DNA from 2 places in the Methylocystis sp. MJC1 genome. Region 1 is predicted to be linked to the other one. Evidence: riboswitches for the same ligand, from Rfam matches in the RefSeq annotation. Region 1 holds a riboswitch; the other holds the start of a gene.
What was found. Region 1 has a riboswitch for fluoride ahead of OGR47_RS21080 (hypothetical protein). Riboswitches for the same ligand answer to the same signal wherever they lie in the genome.
Positions count from the first base shown of each region.

Region 2: linked by a shared signal. The riboswitch ahead of OGR47_RS03040 (hypothetical protein) and the one ahead of OGR47_RS21080 (hypothetical protein) in region 1 are both predicted to bind fluoride.

Region 1 covers NZ_CP107560.1:93,953-98,977, forward strand. The annotation lists gene OGR47_RS21060 (cation:proton antiporter) at 100-1,323, shown strand; gene OGR47_RS21065 (universal stress protein) at 1,338-1,757, shown strand; gene crcB (fluoride efflux transporter CrcB) at 1,831-2,229, shown strand; gene OGR47_RS21075 (DUF190 domain-containing protein) at 2,232-2,582, shown strand; fluoride riboswitch at 2,923-2,984, shown strand; gene OGR47_RS21080 (hypothetical protein) at 3,026-3,481, shown strand; gene OGR47_RS21085 (hypothetical protein) at 3,542-3,925, shown strand; gene OGR47_RS21090 (HEAT repeat domain-containing protein) at 4,429-5,025, opposite strand, start outside.
Region 2 covers NZ_CP107558.1:618,795-627,512, forward strand. The annotation lists gene purD (phosphoribosylamine--glycine ligase) at 1-542, shown strand, start outside; gene OGR47_RS03040 (hypothetical protein) at 768-1,214, opposite strand; fluoride riboswitch at 1,264-1,325, opposite strand; gene crcB (fluoride efflux transporter CrcB) at 1,405-1,779, opposite strand; gene OGR47_RS03050 (TPM domain-containing protein) at 1,837-2,445, opposite strand; gene OGR47_RS03055 (TPM domain-containing protein) at 2,445-3,263, opposite strand; gene OGR47_RS03060 (Fur family transcriptional regulator) at 3,265-3,693, opposite strand; gene OGR47_RS03065 (hypothetical protein) at 3,739-4,233, opposite strand; gene OGR47_RS03070 (argininosuccinate synthase) at 4,436-5,674, shown strand; gene OGR47_RS03075 (phosphatase PAP2 family protein) at 5,828-6,415, shown strand; gene typA (translational GTPase TypA) at 6,716-8,539, shown strand; gene OGR47_RS03085 (DUF6496 domain-containing protein) at 8,681-8,718, shown strand, end outside.

The DNA of each region.
Region 1 (5,025 bases):
GTATATGCCCCAAGAGCCACCGGCCGCTTACGGCCCTGACATTGTTACTCGCGCTTTGAGTCCGCGAAACCTGCCTTTGCGCATGGCGGGAGAACGCCCATGACTGGAATCTGGGCTCTTGCGGCTTTGTGGCTGGGTCTCGCTTTGATCGCGAGCCTCGTGTCCATGTGGCTTAAAATCGCGACTGCTTTATCAGAAATCATTATAGGGACGATCGCGCAGCTCGTGATCGGCGCGGCAATCGGTTCCGCGGTGCTTGGAACCGATGAAAGTTGGATAAAATTCCTTTCGGGCGCAGGCGCGATTGTGCTGACCTTCTTGGCCGGCGCTGAGCTCGATCCCGTGGTATTCCGTACAAAGTGGAAAGAGGCCGTCGCAGTGGGCCTGGCAAGCTTCTTCTTTCCCTTCATTGGGTGCGCCGCGGGCGCACATTTCATTCTTGGTTGGGAAATTATGCCGAGCTGGCTGGCGGGGGTCGCAATGTCCACCACCTCTGTCGCTGTCGTCTACGCTGTTATGCTCGAATTCGGCTTCAACGTCACGGATTATGGCAAGACTGTCTTGGCCGCTTGCTTTATCACCGATCTCGGCACAGTGATGGCGCTGGGCCTTCTTTTCGCGCCATTCACCTTCAAAACCCTTGTTTTCCTGGGGGCCGGAACCGCTGTCTTTATCGCTTTGCCTTGGATTACTCCAAGATTTTTTCGTCTTTACGGCAACAGGCCGTCCGAGCTCGAAGCGAAATTCCTTTTGCTCTGCCTCCTTGGGATGGGAGCATTGGCGACTTGGGCCGACAGTGAGGCCGTCCTACCCGCCTACCTCATCGGTATGGTGCTGGCCGGCACTGTGGGAAAGGATCATGCCTTAATCAGGCGCCTCCGCACCTTGACCTTCGGACTACTCACGCCGTTTTACTTTATTCGCGCCGGCTCCTTCGTATCGGTCCCGCAACTCGTAGCGGCGCCGGGAGCGTTCGCGCTGCTGCTGGTGGTGAAGGTCACCACGAAGATGATCGGCGTCTATCCTGTAACTCGTGTCTTCGCCTCCCCGACAAGGGAAGCTATGTATACCACTTTGCTCATGTCCACCGGGCTCACGTTCGGGACCATATCGGCGCTCTTCGGGCTCTCGCACCATATCATCGACCAGGCGCAATACTCTGCTCTTGTCGCCACCGTCATCGCTAGCGCGGTGATCCCGACCGTAATCGCCAACTCCTTTTTTATGCCTCGCCACCTTCTAGAGGAACAGACGGCGAGAGAAGCGACGAGCGGACAACAGGAAACCTTGTCGCTTCCCGAGGCGACGAGCAGAGCGGAATGAGGGAGGAGGCCCCTGTGTTCAGCAAGATTCTCCACGCTAATGACGGCTCGGAGCATGCCTTTCACGCACTGGAGCTGGCGATCACTATTGCGAAGCAAAACGGCTCCGAACTGCACATGATTTGTGTCGAGGAAGTCGACTACATGCCAGAATTCGTGGAAGAAGTCCGTGAGGAGGCCAAAACTCAGGGCAGACGCTTCCACGCCGTGCAACGACGCGCACAGGCGAAGGCCGAAGAACATGAGGTAAAGCTGCAGACGCATATCATCGCTGGTCACCCAGTGCGAGACATCGTGCTATTGGCGGAGAAGCTCGGTGTTGACCTTCTCATCATTGGAGCGAAGGGTCACTCCGCAATTTACGAGCGGTTGGTTGGCAGCCGCGCGGATCGAATAATTCAGTTAGCTTCTTGTCCCGTTCTGGTGGTGAAGTAGTAACGAGTCGAATTCTTATCTTTTCGGCTAAATGCAGAATCAATTGGACAGGCGCCAACAAATGAGCGACGGGATGATCAGGTACGTTTGGGTTTCGATCGGCGGAGCTCTCGGCACTGCGGCCCGCTATTGGTTTTCCGGCCTGGTGGCGAACCATTTCGGCGAAACGTTCCCCTGGGGCACGATGCTCATCAACGTATCTGGGTCGTTCGTTATCGGCTTTTTCGCTGCGATCACCGGCCCGGACGGACGCGTATTCGCCTCAACAGAAACGCGCCAGTTCGTGATGATAGGGATTTGCGGCGGCTTCACGACCTTCTCATCCTTCAGCTTGCAGACGCTAAATCTTGTTCGAGACGGCGAACTGGCTTGGGCCTTGGCCAATATTGGCCTTTCCGTCGTTCTGTGCCTTGTCGCTGTCTGGGTCGGACATGTCGCCGCAACCCATCTAAACCAACTCCAAGGGTCTTGATCATGACTGTTGAGCGCGACGCTGTGCTTCTCCGTATCTTCCTCGGTGAGGACGCCAAATTTCACGGCAAGCCGCTCTACGAGCAGATCGTCTTGAAGGCGCGAGAAGCCCACCTCGCGGGAGCCACAGTGCTACGCGGCCCGCTGGGTTATGGACACTCCAGCAAGCTTCACACGACCAAAATCTTGAGGCTCTCAGAGGATCTCCCGCTCGTTATCGAGATCGTCGACAATGACGAGAAGATCAAGGCATTTCTGCCTATCCTCGACGAAATGATGAGCGGGGGACTTGTCACATTGGAAAGAGTGCAGGTGCTCCATTACGGCAATCACGTAAAACGGAAGCCTGCTTAAGAAACGCGTGTTTCGCGGCAGACGCCACGCTGCCCGACATGGACGTCTTTATGGAAATCGCCTGCCACTAAATTTATCTGCCTGGCTTGCTGGCTATGAGATACCCCCAAGCGCAGCATTGACGCCTATTCCTCACGGCCCGCATCCCTCGGCAACTTCCTCACCTTCGCAACCTTTTCACTGGAGGCGGTTGTCCTCTATGACGGCCTCGCCACGGCAGGGTTAATCACGGGAGGCTAATGCGTCATTTTTCGTAATTGACTCTAGCCAGCCAATTGACGCGGGGAAAACGGTTCGGTAGGTAGAATACTACATTGAGCCGTAAGCGAGACGCTCGCTCACGCGCCGAGGGGATGGGGTGCCCCCTTAACCGCCGGAAAGGCTGATGACTCCTGCTTCGATCGTTACCGCGATCTCAATGAATCGCGCGTGCAAGAGCAGGAGTGTATACATTGAACCAAGACCTCGCTGTCTTCATCGTTCCCTTCGCCCTCATCATCGGCTGCGGCCTTCTCGCGGCCGGTGGCCTCTACTTCATCAACATTCGCTTTCTGAAAGATGCGCGCTATGCGGTAGGGTCGCTGGTGGCTGGCGCGGTCATTCTCGGCCTCCTTGAGATCATCCTCTACGGCAGCTCTGTCGGTTTCCTGAAAGAGCAGCAGCTTAAAACCTCCTTGTGCGAGTTTGACTCAGAAAACGCGCACCCTGAAGCACGCCAAGGCGCTAATCCAGAAGTCATTCACAGCGCCATCACGAGTTGCATGAAGGAGGCGGGCTACGAATGGGACGGAAAGCACCGCAACTGTAAGGACGCGCCAGTTGCAACCAATGCTTTTTGTTACATCCCAATAGCTTCATTCGACCGAGCCATCACGGGGTTTCAGATGAACTTTGAGTAATCGCCGAGGAGCGCAAGACTTGTAAGTCGATCAATCACTTCAACAGGGGAGGAAGAACGCATGTCGAAGCTCATTCTACCGGCCATTTCCGTGCTTGCTATTTTGTGGGGCCCCGCCTTCGCGGCGAACCAAAACTGGAACATCACCGAAGAAGGCGTATCCGGCATCAAAGCCGCACAGGGAACGTGGTCGGTAAACACCGACGCGGATAAAATAACGGGCACTGCAAATTTGCAGCTCGGCAATGGGAACCCGCTCACCTATAAGATTTCCGGCTCGGTAAAAGACTCGACTTATACGATCGAAATGTCTGATCGCACCGACGGGAAAAAAGGCTGCGTCTGGAACGGTCATGTTCCTACTGGAGCAGATAAATCGCATGGACTTATTGGCCAAGCGGTCTGCGAAGGCAAGGTGAAGCTGATTATCCGCGCCGGGTTCTGATCTTTCCGACCAATATCTCGCCTATTGCGGCGTTACTACTCGAATTGCGTCAACACCAAGCGATCCTTGCGAGGTGGTGACGCGGTTCCCGATTACAAAAGACGATCATCATCCCCGTGGCGCGCGGAGTGCTGATGACGCGGACGACTACGGCCCGCACCGCGCGCCACCACTGGGAAAAAGAGATAGAGGCAAGACACTGGTGCCACCACATGCGTGAACGTTGGTCTGGTGATAAGGTACTCACATTCCATCGTTTCGCGGGTGCTGTCAAAGACCCTCTTGTTACGGGGATTATATTCGGCGGGTTCGCTGCGCTGATCGTGTTTTTGGGATTTTACGACGAGTATCGAAGGCACAAGCTCACGGAACGGAAGCTGTGGGAAAAGGCTTCTCGGCGCAGCAACTTTGGCTTTCCTTGTCTTTCTGCTGTTCTCAGTTTTGGCAGGCAGCCTTATTCGATATGGGGTTTGGTGAAAACGAGGCCCTGTGCCGAACTCACTTCAGTGGCCTCTCCAGTCGATAAGAGCAGCGAGACGTCGCAGGGCGTGCGGAAGCCAGACCTGCATTCCGGTAAACTCACTGAAACTCTTCTCTTCCTCGTGGCTCAATAGCCTGGCCACCCTACTGATCTGAAAATGCGCCAAAATCTGCCGTTCGATTTCGCGAGCTAGCGTCCACCCGATGTCTCCTAGTAAGGCGTTCAAGCGCGAGACTGCCTCCTTTTTTTCACGGGGCGGCGCAATCTCGAGCGCGATTCCGCATACAAGCGCTGCAAGCTTAGGATTGCGATCCCACATCAAATGGCGCAGGATCGGCCATGATTGGGCTTCGAGGCCAATTTCGATCAGCAGTCGAAGCGCGCTGACGCGCTTCCGTAAAGCGATGCCGCCTTCATCCGAGGGCGATTCGACGATGGTGGTGATCAACGATTGGCGTGCCGAAGAACCGAGCTTCAAAAGAGCTCCTTCCGCATACCGTCGGCAATCGTCGTCGGAAAGTGCGGCAACCAAGAAAGGAATCGTCTCTACTTTTTCAAACGAGCCAAGCGCGTCGATCACGCCAGGCAAATACTCTCGTTCCGCGACCGATAACAGAAA
Region 2 (8,718 bases), on a different replicon from region 1:
AGATCATCGAGCCCACGATGCGCGCCATGCAGGAGAAGGGCGCGCCCTTTACCGGGGTGCTCTACGCCGGATTGATGCTGACGACGGAGGGGCCGAAGCTCATCGAATACAACAACCGCTTCGGCGATCCGGAAGCGCAGGTCATCCTGCCGCGACTGGAGGATGATTTGCTGTCGATCATGCTCGCCGCAGCGCGCGGGGCGCTCCCCGAGGCGCGCCCGCATTTCTCCGACCGCGTGGCCCTCGCCGTGGTGCTCGCGGCGAAGGGCTATCCAGGCACGCCTTTGACCGGCTCGGAAATTCGCGGCGTCGCAAACGCTGAGGCAATGGCGGACGTCATCGTCACGCACGCCGGCACGCGCCTGGAGGGCGAGCGGCTGCTTGCTGCGGGCGGCCGCGTGCTGAATGTCACCGCGCTCGGCGAAAGCGTCTCGGAGGCGCAGGCCAAAGCCTATGCGGCGGTCGATGCCATCCAATGGCCGGGCGGCTTTTGCCGTCGCGATATCGGCTGGCGCGAGGTCGCGCGGGAGCAGCGCTGCTGATTGATCAGCGAGTTTAGAGCAAACCCGCTCGCATTGGGGATTGTCATTCCCGGCGGGCTGAAAGCCCGACCGGGAATCCAGAGCCACAAGAGCACTGATTCTGCTCTGGATTCCCGATCGCTCGCGCTTTGCGAGCGTCGGGAATGACGGAGGAATATTCGAGAGGTCTATATCACACAGCGGTGCAACGCCGCGTCGTCGCAGCGCTCACCGTCCGCCGCCTTCTTATTCGAAGTTCATCTGGAAGGTGGTGATGGTGCGGTCGAAAGAGTCGACAGGGATATAGCAGAAGGCGTTAGTGGCGACCGGCGCTTCCTTGCAGTGCGAATGGTTGCCGTCCCATTCGTAGCCGGCTTCCTTCATGCAGCCCGTGATGGCGCGGTGTAGGATCGACGGATCGGCGCCCTGGCGCGCTTCGGGATGGGCGCTTTCCGCATCGAGCTCGCAAAGAGAGGTTTTGAGTTGCTGCTCTTTGAGGAAGCCGACGGAGCTGCCGTAAAGGATGATCTCCAGCGCGCCGAGAATCAGCGCGCCTCCGGCAAGAGAGGCCACCGCGTAGCGGGCGTCCTTGAGAAAGCGGATGTTGATGAAATAAAGACCGCCCGCAGCCAGAAGGCCGCAACCGATAATGAGGGCGAAGGGAACGAGAAAGACGGCGAGGTCTTGGTTCATAACAATACTCCTCCTTCTTGCACCGGCGATCGATCAGATCGCGGTCACGACAAAAGCAGGAGTCATCAGCCTTTCCGGCGGTTAAGGGGGCACCCCATCCCCTCGGCGCGGCGATTGTCTCGCCCACGCTCAATGCGAGTGACCTTAGCCTCGATTCCGGCGCAGCGTCAATCGCTCCGAACTAAGTCAATTACGAAAATTGCCGCAGGAGCCATAGGCCGGTGATCAGCCCCGCCACGGACAGGCCAACCGACGCGGCCACATAGAGAGTCGCCACCGCCATCTCGCCGCGTTCATACAGCAAAACGGCCTCCAGCGAGAAGGTCGAGAAGGTCGTGAAGCCGCCGAGGATGCCGGTCGTGAGGAACAGGCGCCACTGCTGGGGAGAGTCGCCCTTCAAGGCGAAATAGCCGATGATCGCGCCCATCAGGGCCGAACCCAGGACGTTGATCGCCAGGGTCCCGAAGGGAAAACTCGAGCTGGTCACGCGAGCGACCAGCAGGTTGACCCCGTGACGCGCGGCGGCGCCCAATCCTCCGCCGAGAAAGACGATGAGAAAGCCCATAGCGACCACGTCTCCAGATGCATGCGAAAAATCCGTGGTCGCAATAACAGCTCAGGTTCAACTCACATAGACCTTATCCGGCAGTTCGTCGCCTTCTTCTCCGGGGGGCGCGGCGCGTGCGAGCAGGCGTGCGCATTCGTCGATCGTTACGACGAAACCTTCCGCGCAGCGGCGTTGCGCGAGGCAGGTCAGCAAGGGCTCGAGCGCCGCCTTCCATTCCGCGTCGGAGATTTTACCGTTCAGTCCCTCGTCGGCGATGATGCGGGCGTAATGCTCAGCGAAGGAGACGAAGATCAGCACGCCCGTGCGGCCTTTGGTGCCCGATATGCCCCGGGAAAAAAACTGCTCGATCGCCACCCGCTCGGCGCGGCGCTTCTTGACGAGGCGCGGGGTGAGCGCAAGCCGGATCGGCGGCCAGGAGACGATGAGCGCCGAAACGATGAAGACGCCGATCTGCGCGGCGTAGATCGTCTTGGCGGAAAGATCAGTGAATTCGGCGAGCGGCCAGGGCGAGACGAGCGCGAAAAAGGCGGCCCAGAGCGGCGGCACATAGGCGTAGTCCGATGCGCGGCGCGCCAAAGCGCAGACGATTTCGCCGGAGGTTTTCTGCTCCGCCTTGCCGATTGCCTGGGCGATTGCGTCGAGGTCTTGCTCCGTCAGCAGCATCACCAATCTCCCGAGGCGCCGCCGCCGCCGGACGAGCCGCCGCCGCCCGAGAAACTGTCGAAGCCGCCGCCGTCGCCGCCGCCCCACGAAGAGCCGCCGCCAAAAGAGCCGCCGTCGCCCCAGTCGCCGCGGCTCGGCGGCAGGATGACGATCGGCGGGCCGCCGCGGCGATAGTGGCGGTAATCCTTCGGACGTCCGGCGCTTCGCGCCATCATGATGAAGATGAAAACGAAGAGCGCGAAGATGAGCAGGGGAAGAAGTTCGTCGACCATCGAGGGCGCAGGCGCAGCCTTCTTCACCCATTCCGCCGAGTCGCCGCTCAGGATTTCGATGATCCCTTCGACGCCGCGCTCGATCCCGGCGCCATAGTCGCCCGCCTTGAATTTCGGCGCGACGGCGCTGGCGAGGATCACCTTGGAGAGCGCGTCGGTCAGCGTGCCTTCCAGCCCATAGCCGACCTCGATGCGCATTTTGCGCTCGCTGGGCGCCACGAGGAAAAGGACGCCATTGTTCTTTTTGGCTTCGCCCAGCTTCCAGGCGCGAAAGAGGCCGTTGGCGTAGGTCTCGATGTCATAGCCGTCGAGCGTCTTGATTGTCGCGACGACGAGCTGGATGCTGGATTTGTCTTCGAGGTCCTTGAGCTTCGTTAGCAGGCTGGCGCGCGTCGCCTCGGGGATGACGCCGGCCTGATCGACGATGCGGCCGGTGAGCGCCGGATAATTCGGGGCGGCCAAGGCCAGCGCCGCGAAAAGGCAGAAGACGAAGACGAGAAAGCCCCGCAGCACCAAGGTCCGAGACGCAAGGGCCGGCGCGTTCATGTCAGGCGCCGGCGCAGCGGGCGCAGCGGCCGGCGATCTCCACGACGCGCGTGCGCGCCTTGAAGCCCGCTTCGCTGGTGAGCGCGGAAAGCTCGCGGGCGAGGCCGGGCGAGGTCGCCTCTTTCACCTCGCCGCATTCCTCGCAAATGAGAAACACCACCGGCTCCTCGGCGCCGTGGCAATGGCCGCAGACGACGAAGGCGTTCTTGGATTCGAGCCGATGCGCCAGGCCATTGTCGAGGAGAAAAGCGAGAGCGCGATAGACCGAGACGGGGGCCGGCCGCTTGCCGTCTGCGCTCGCCATGAGATCGATCATCTCATAGGCGCCGACGGGCCGGTTGGCTTCGACGAGAATGTCGAGCGCGCGACGGCGCGCGGGGGTGAGCCCCGCGATGGTTTTGGCCGTATCTTGCGGCGGATGGCTGCTCATGACGTCATTGTAGCGGCCCGCCGGGCGAAAGACGAGGCCGCGCCGTCACGGCTTGGCGCAGGCCGCGACGAATTTCGTCACCTTCTCGGCGGCGCCCTTCAGCGGCGCAGTCTGTTTGGAGGGACCGACGACCGCGACCAATGTCTCGCCCGTCGCCATCGCTTCGAAGATGGGGTCATTCGCCGGCAGCCGCCCTTCGAAGCTCGGCACGCCCGCTTCTTCATTCGGCAAAAGCTTGCCCGCGATTTTCGTCTGAACGTCGCCGATGGAAAGCGCCGCTGTGGCGCTCTTGCCGGGTTTGAGCTTCTCGCTCGTCTCGGAGACGAAGAAGGTCACGACGCCGCTCTTGGGCTTGCAGCGAAAGGCGCCGAAGCTGTCGTCCGTCTCGGGAACGCCGTAGTTGAGAAAGATCAAGTCTGGCTTCTTTTCCTCAAGACCCGAGAGGGTCCAAACCCGCTCGTCCTTGGCGGGCGCCGGGGCGCAGAGAATGAAAAAAGCGCAATTGGCCAGGGCAAATCTTGCAAGCGAGTTCCTGATCACGGGCTTCTCCTGGAGAGGGAAGGCAGAAACGGAAGCCTAGCGCAGTTCGACCCGCCTCGCTTGTGCTCTTTCGCACACCAAAGATCGCGGCTTCTGTCATCCCAAGCGGGCCGCTGACCACTCGCAACCCCAGGCCCAACGCTTGCGCGCGGCGGCGGCGGGCTTATAACGGCGCCGACCAAGCACCAATACCGAGCCCGACATGACCCGCGCCAAAAAAGACATCAAGAAGGTCGTCCTCGCCTATTCCGGCGGCCTCGACACCTCCATCATCCTCAAATGGCTGCAGACGACCTATGGCGCGGAGGTCGTCACCTTCACGGCCGATCTCGGCCAGGGCGAGGAACTGGGCCCGGCGCGCGACAAGGCGCTGCTCCTCGGCGTGAAGCCCGAGAACATCTTCATCGAGGATCTGCGCGAGGAATTCGTGCGCGACTATGTCTTTCCGATGTTTCGCGCCAACGCCGTCTATGAGGGGCTCTATCTGCTCGGCACCTCCATCGCCCGTCCGCTGATCGCGAAAAAGCAGATCGAGATTGCGAGACAGATGGGGGCGGACGCCGTTTGCCACGGCGCGACCGGCAAGGGCAACGACCAGGTGCGCTTCGAGCTCGGCTATTACGCGCTGGAGCCGGACATCACCGTGATCGCGCCCTGGCGCGAATGGGATTTCCATTCCCGCACCGATCTCATCGCCTTCGCCGAGGCGCATCAGATCCCGATCGCCAGGGACAAGCGCGGTGAGGCGCCTTTCTCCACCGACGCGAACCTGCTGCACACCTCCTCCGAGGGCAAGGTGCTGGAAGACCCGGCGCAGGAGACGCCGGACTACGTCTATTCGCGCACCGGCCATCCCGAGGAGGGGCCGAACGAGCCGCAATATGTCACCATCGATTTCGAGAAGGGCGACGCGGTCGCGGTCGATGGCGTCGCGCTGACGCCGGCGGCGCTGCTCGCCAAGCTCAATGAGCTGGGCCGCCAGCACGGCATTGGCCGGCTCGATCTCGTCGAGAACCGTTTCGTCGGCATGAAGTCGCGCGGCATGTATGAGACGCCCGGCGGCTCGATCCTGCTCGTCGCCCATCGTGGCATAGAGAGCATCACGCTCGACCGCGGCGCGGCGCATCTCAAGGACGAGCTGATGCCGCGTTATTCTGAGCTGATCTACAACGGCTTCTGGTTCTCGCCCGAGCGCGAGATGCTGCAGGCCGCAATCGACAAGAGCCAGGAGCTCGTCACCGGCCGCGTGCGGCTGAAGCTCTACAAGGGATCGGCGACGCTCGTCGGCCGCGAGAGCCCGTGGTCGCTCTACGACCAGGATCTCGTGACCTTTGAGGAGGGCGGCACCTACGACCAGCGCGACGCCGAAGGCTTCATCAAGCTCAATGCGCTGCGGCTGCGCACGCTCGCCAAGCGCGCGGCGCGCGGGGCGAAGAAGTAATCAGACGAAGATAAGGCGGGCGCCTTCCCCCTTAGGGGAGGGCGCAGCGCATTCGGCGACGCGCTGCCGGCTCAAGGGTAGCGCGCGAAGCCAATAAATCGCCCGATAGTTTTTATGTAAGTCGCACGCCCGCAATTCTTTCGAGGCTCGTCAGTGACTGCGTCCAGGCTTCTGGTCTTTTTCACGCCCTTCGGCGCATCGAACCTCGTCTTGTCCGCCTGCGTCGGACTCGCCGCCGGGCTGTGGCTCGTCGGCCTGCGGCGGCCGGCCGCCGCTTTCATCTTTTCCGCCGGCCTGTGCGCGGCGCTGATCTCGGTGGGCAAGATCGTCTTCACCGCCATCCATGGTTTTGGAGAGCTTTACAGCCCCAGCGGGCATGCGGCGCTGGCCTGCTTCTTCTTCTGCTCGTTCGGCAGAATGGCGCAGACGACCCGGTCCCCGGCGGGTTACCTTTTTGCCGCCGCGTCCTGGTCGGTCGCTTTATTGGTGTTCTTCAATCGCTTCCTCGTGGGCGGCCACACTTTTCCCGATGCGGTCGTCGGCGCGTCGGTCGGACTGGCGTGTTCGGTTTTGTTTTTCCGTCTCGCCGGCCCGTTCGACGTCAAGGCGCGCCTCCAGGCGGTCGCGCCGACGCTCGCCTTCACGGCCTCCGTCGCCAGCTATCTCGCTTTCGGCGCGAATATTTCGGAGCGCGCCTTGATGGAGGCCGCCTTCTGGCTCAGGGCAAATCTTGGCCTGTAGCGCGACGACTTATTCGCTCGCGGCGGCGACCGCCACTCTATTTCGCTGGAAGGGAGGCCGCCAACGAAAGGGGAGCATCGCGAGCCGCTCCCCATCGTAGTGGCGGGGCCCATCCAGGGTAGGAAATGAGCTAAACCCACGCTTGGAGCCCCCCAAGGCGCCCCTGCCTCGCCCTTTTCTATTCCCTTCGCCGCCCCGCTCCTGTAAAAGCCGCCGCATCGCAACATAAGTCGCCGCCGCGTCTTCCGGGCCAGTTCAAGCCTGACGGAACGGGTCGCGGCTGTTTAATCGAAAGCCGCCATGCAGCTGCGCAATATCGCCATCATCGCCCACGTCGACCACGGCAAGACCACGCTCGTCGACCGCCTCCTCCAGCAGTCGGGCGCTTTCCGCGAGAACCAGCGCGTCGCCGAGCGCGTGATGGATTCGAACGATCTCGAAAAAGAGCGCGGCATCACGATCATGGCCAAGGCCACGTCCATCACCTGGAAGGATGTGCGCATCAACATCGTCGACACGCCCGGCCACGCCGATTTCGGCGGCGAGGTGGAGCGCATTCTCTCCATGGTCGATGGCGCCATCGTGCTGGTGGACGCTGCCGAAGGCCCGATGCCGCAGACGAAATTCGTCGTCGGCAAGGCGCTCAAGATCGGCCTCAAGCCCATCGTCTGCGTCAACAAGGTCGACAAGCCGGACGCGCGCGTCTCGGAAGTCGTCAACGAGGTCTTCGATCTCTTCGCTGCGCTCGACGCCACCGACGAGCAGCTCGACTTCCCGATCATCTACGGCTCCGCCAAGCAGGGCTGGATGGCCGAGGAGCCGACCGGCCCGCAGGACGGCATGGCCCCGCTGTTCGATCTCGTGCTCAAGCATGTGCCGGAGCCCACGGTCGAAGAAGGCGGCTTCCGCATGCTCGGCACGCTGCTCGAAGCGAACCCCTATCTCGGCCGCATCATCACCGGCCGCGTCTTCGCCGGCAGCGTGAAGCCGAACCAGGCCGTGAAGGTGCTCGACCGCACCGGCAAGGTCGTCGAGCAGGGCCGCGTCTCGAAGATTCTCGCTTTCCGCGGCATCGAGCGCCAGCCGATCGACGAGGCGGAAGCCGGCGACATTGTCGCCATTGCGGGCCTCGAAAAGTTCAACGTCGCCGACACGCTTTGCGCGCTCGAGGTCAACGAGCCGCTGCAGGCGCAGCCGATCGATCCGCCGACGCTGTCCATGACCTTCCTCGTCAATGACTCGCCGCTCGCGGGCACGGAAGGCGACAAGGTCACGAGCCGCATGATCCGCGCGCGACTGATGAAGGAGGCCGAAGGCAATGTCGCCTTGCGCGTCGAAGACGCGCCGATGGGCGACGCCTTCATCGTCTCTGGCCGCGGTGAATTGCAGCTTGGCATTCTGATCGAGACCATGCGCCGCGAGGGCTTCGAGCTGGGCGTCTCGCGTCCCAAGGTCGTCTTCAAGAAGGGCGAGGGCGATGAAATTCTCGAGCCCATCGAGGAGGTCGTCATCGACGTCGACGAGGAGCACTCCGGCGTCGTCGTGCAGAAGATGGCCGAGCGCAAGGCCGAAATGATCGAGATGCGCCCGTCCGGCGGCAATCGCCTGCGCCTCGTGTTCCACGCGCCGACGCGCGGCCTCATCGGCTACCAGGGCGAATTGCTCACCGACACGCGCGGCACGGCGATCATGAACCGCCTGTTCCACAGCTACGCGCCTTATAAGGGCGAGATTCAGGGCCGCCGCAATGGCGTGCTGATCTCGAACGATCAGGGCGAGGCCGTGGCTTACGCGATGTGGAAGCTGGAAGATCGCGGCCCGATGATGATCGAGCCGGGCTGGAAGGTCTATCGCGGCATGATCGTCGGCGAGCACACGCGCGACAATGATCTCGAGATCAATGTGCTCAAGGGCAAGCAGCTCACCAACATCCGCACGCAATCGAAGGACGAAGCGGTGCGCCTGACGCCGCCGATCCAGATGACGCTCGAAAAGGCGCTGGCCTATATCGAGGACGACGAGCGCGTGGAAGTGACGCCGAAGTCGATCCGCCTGCGCAAGGTCTATCTCGATCCGAACGACCGCAAGAAGTTCGGCAAGGCGAAGGCCGCGCTGGTGGAGTGAGGGGCAGCTTAGGGGCGGGGCGCGCGCTGCGCCTTGCCCCGCCGCCGATTAGCTCGACAAAGCGCCTGCGTCTCGGGCGCGGAAGAGAACGCCCGCCTATCCCATGCGTTCAATCAGCGTTCCTTGCACGGGAGCGCTGTCATGCCCAAGCAATCGCCAGAACAGAAGAAAACCGTGAG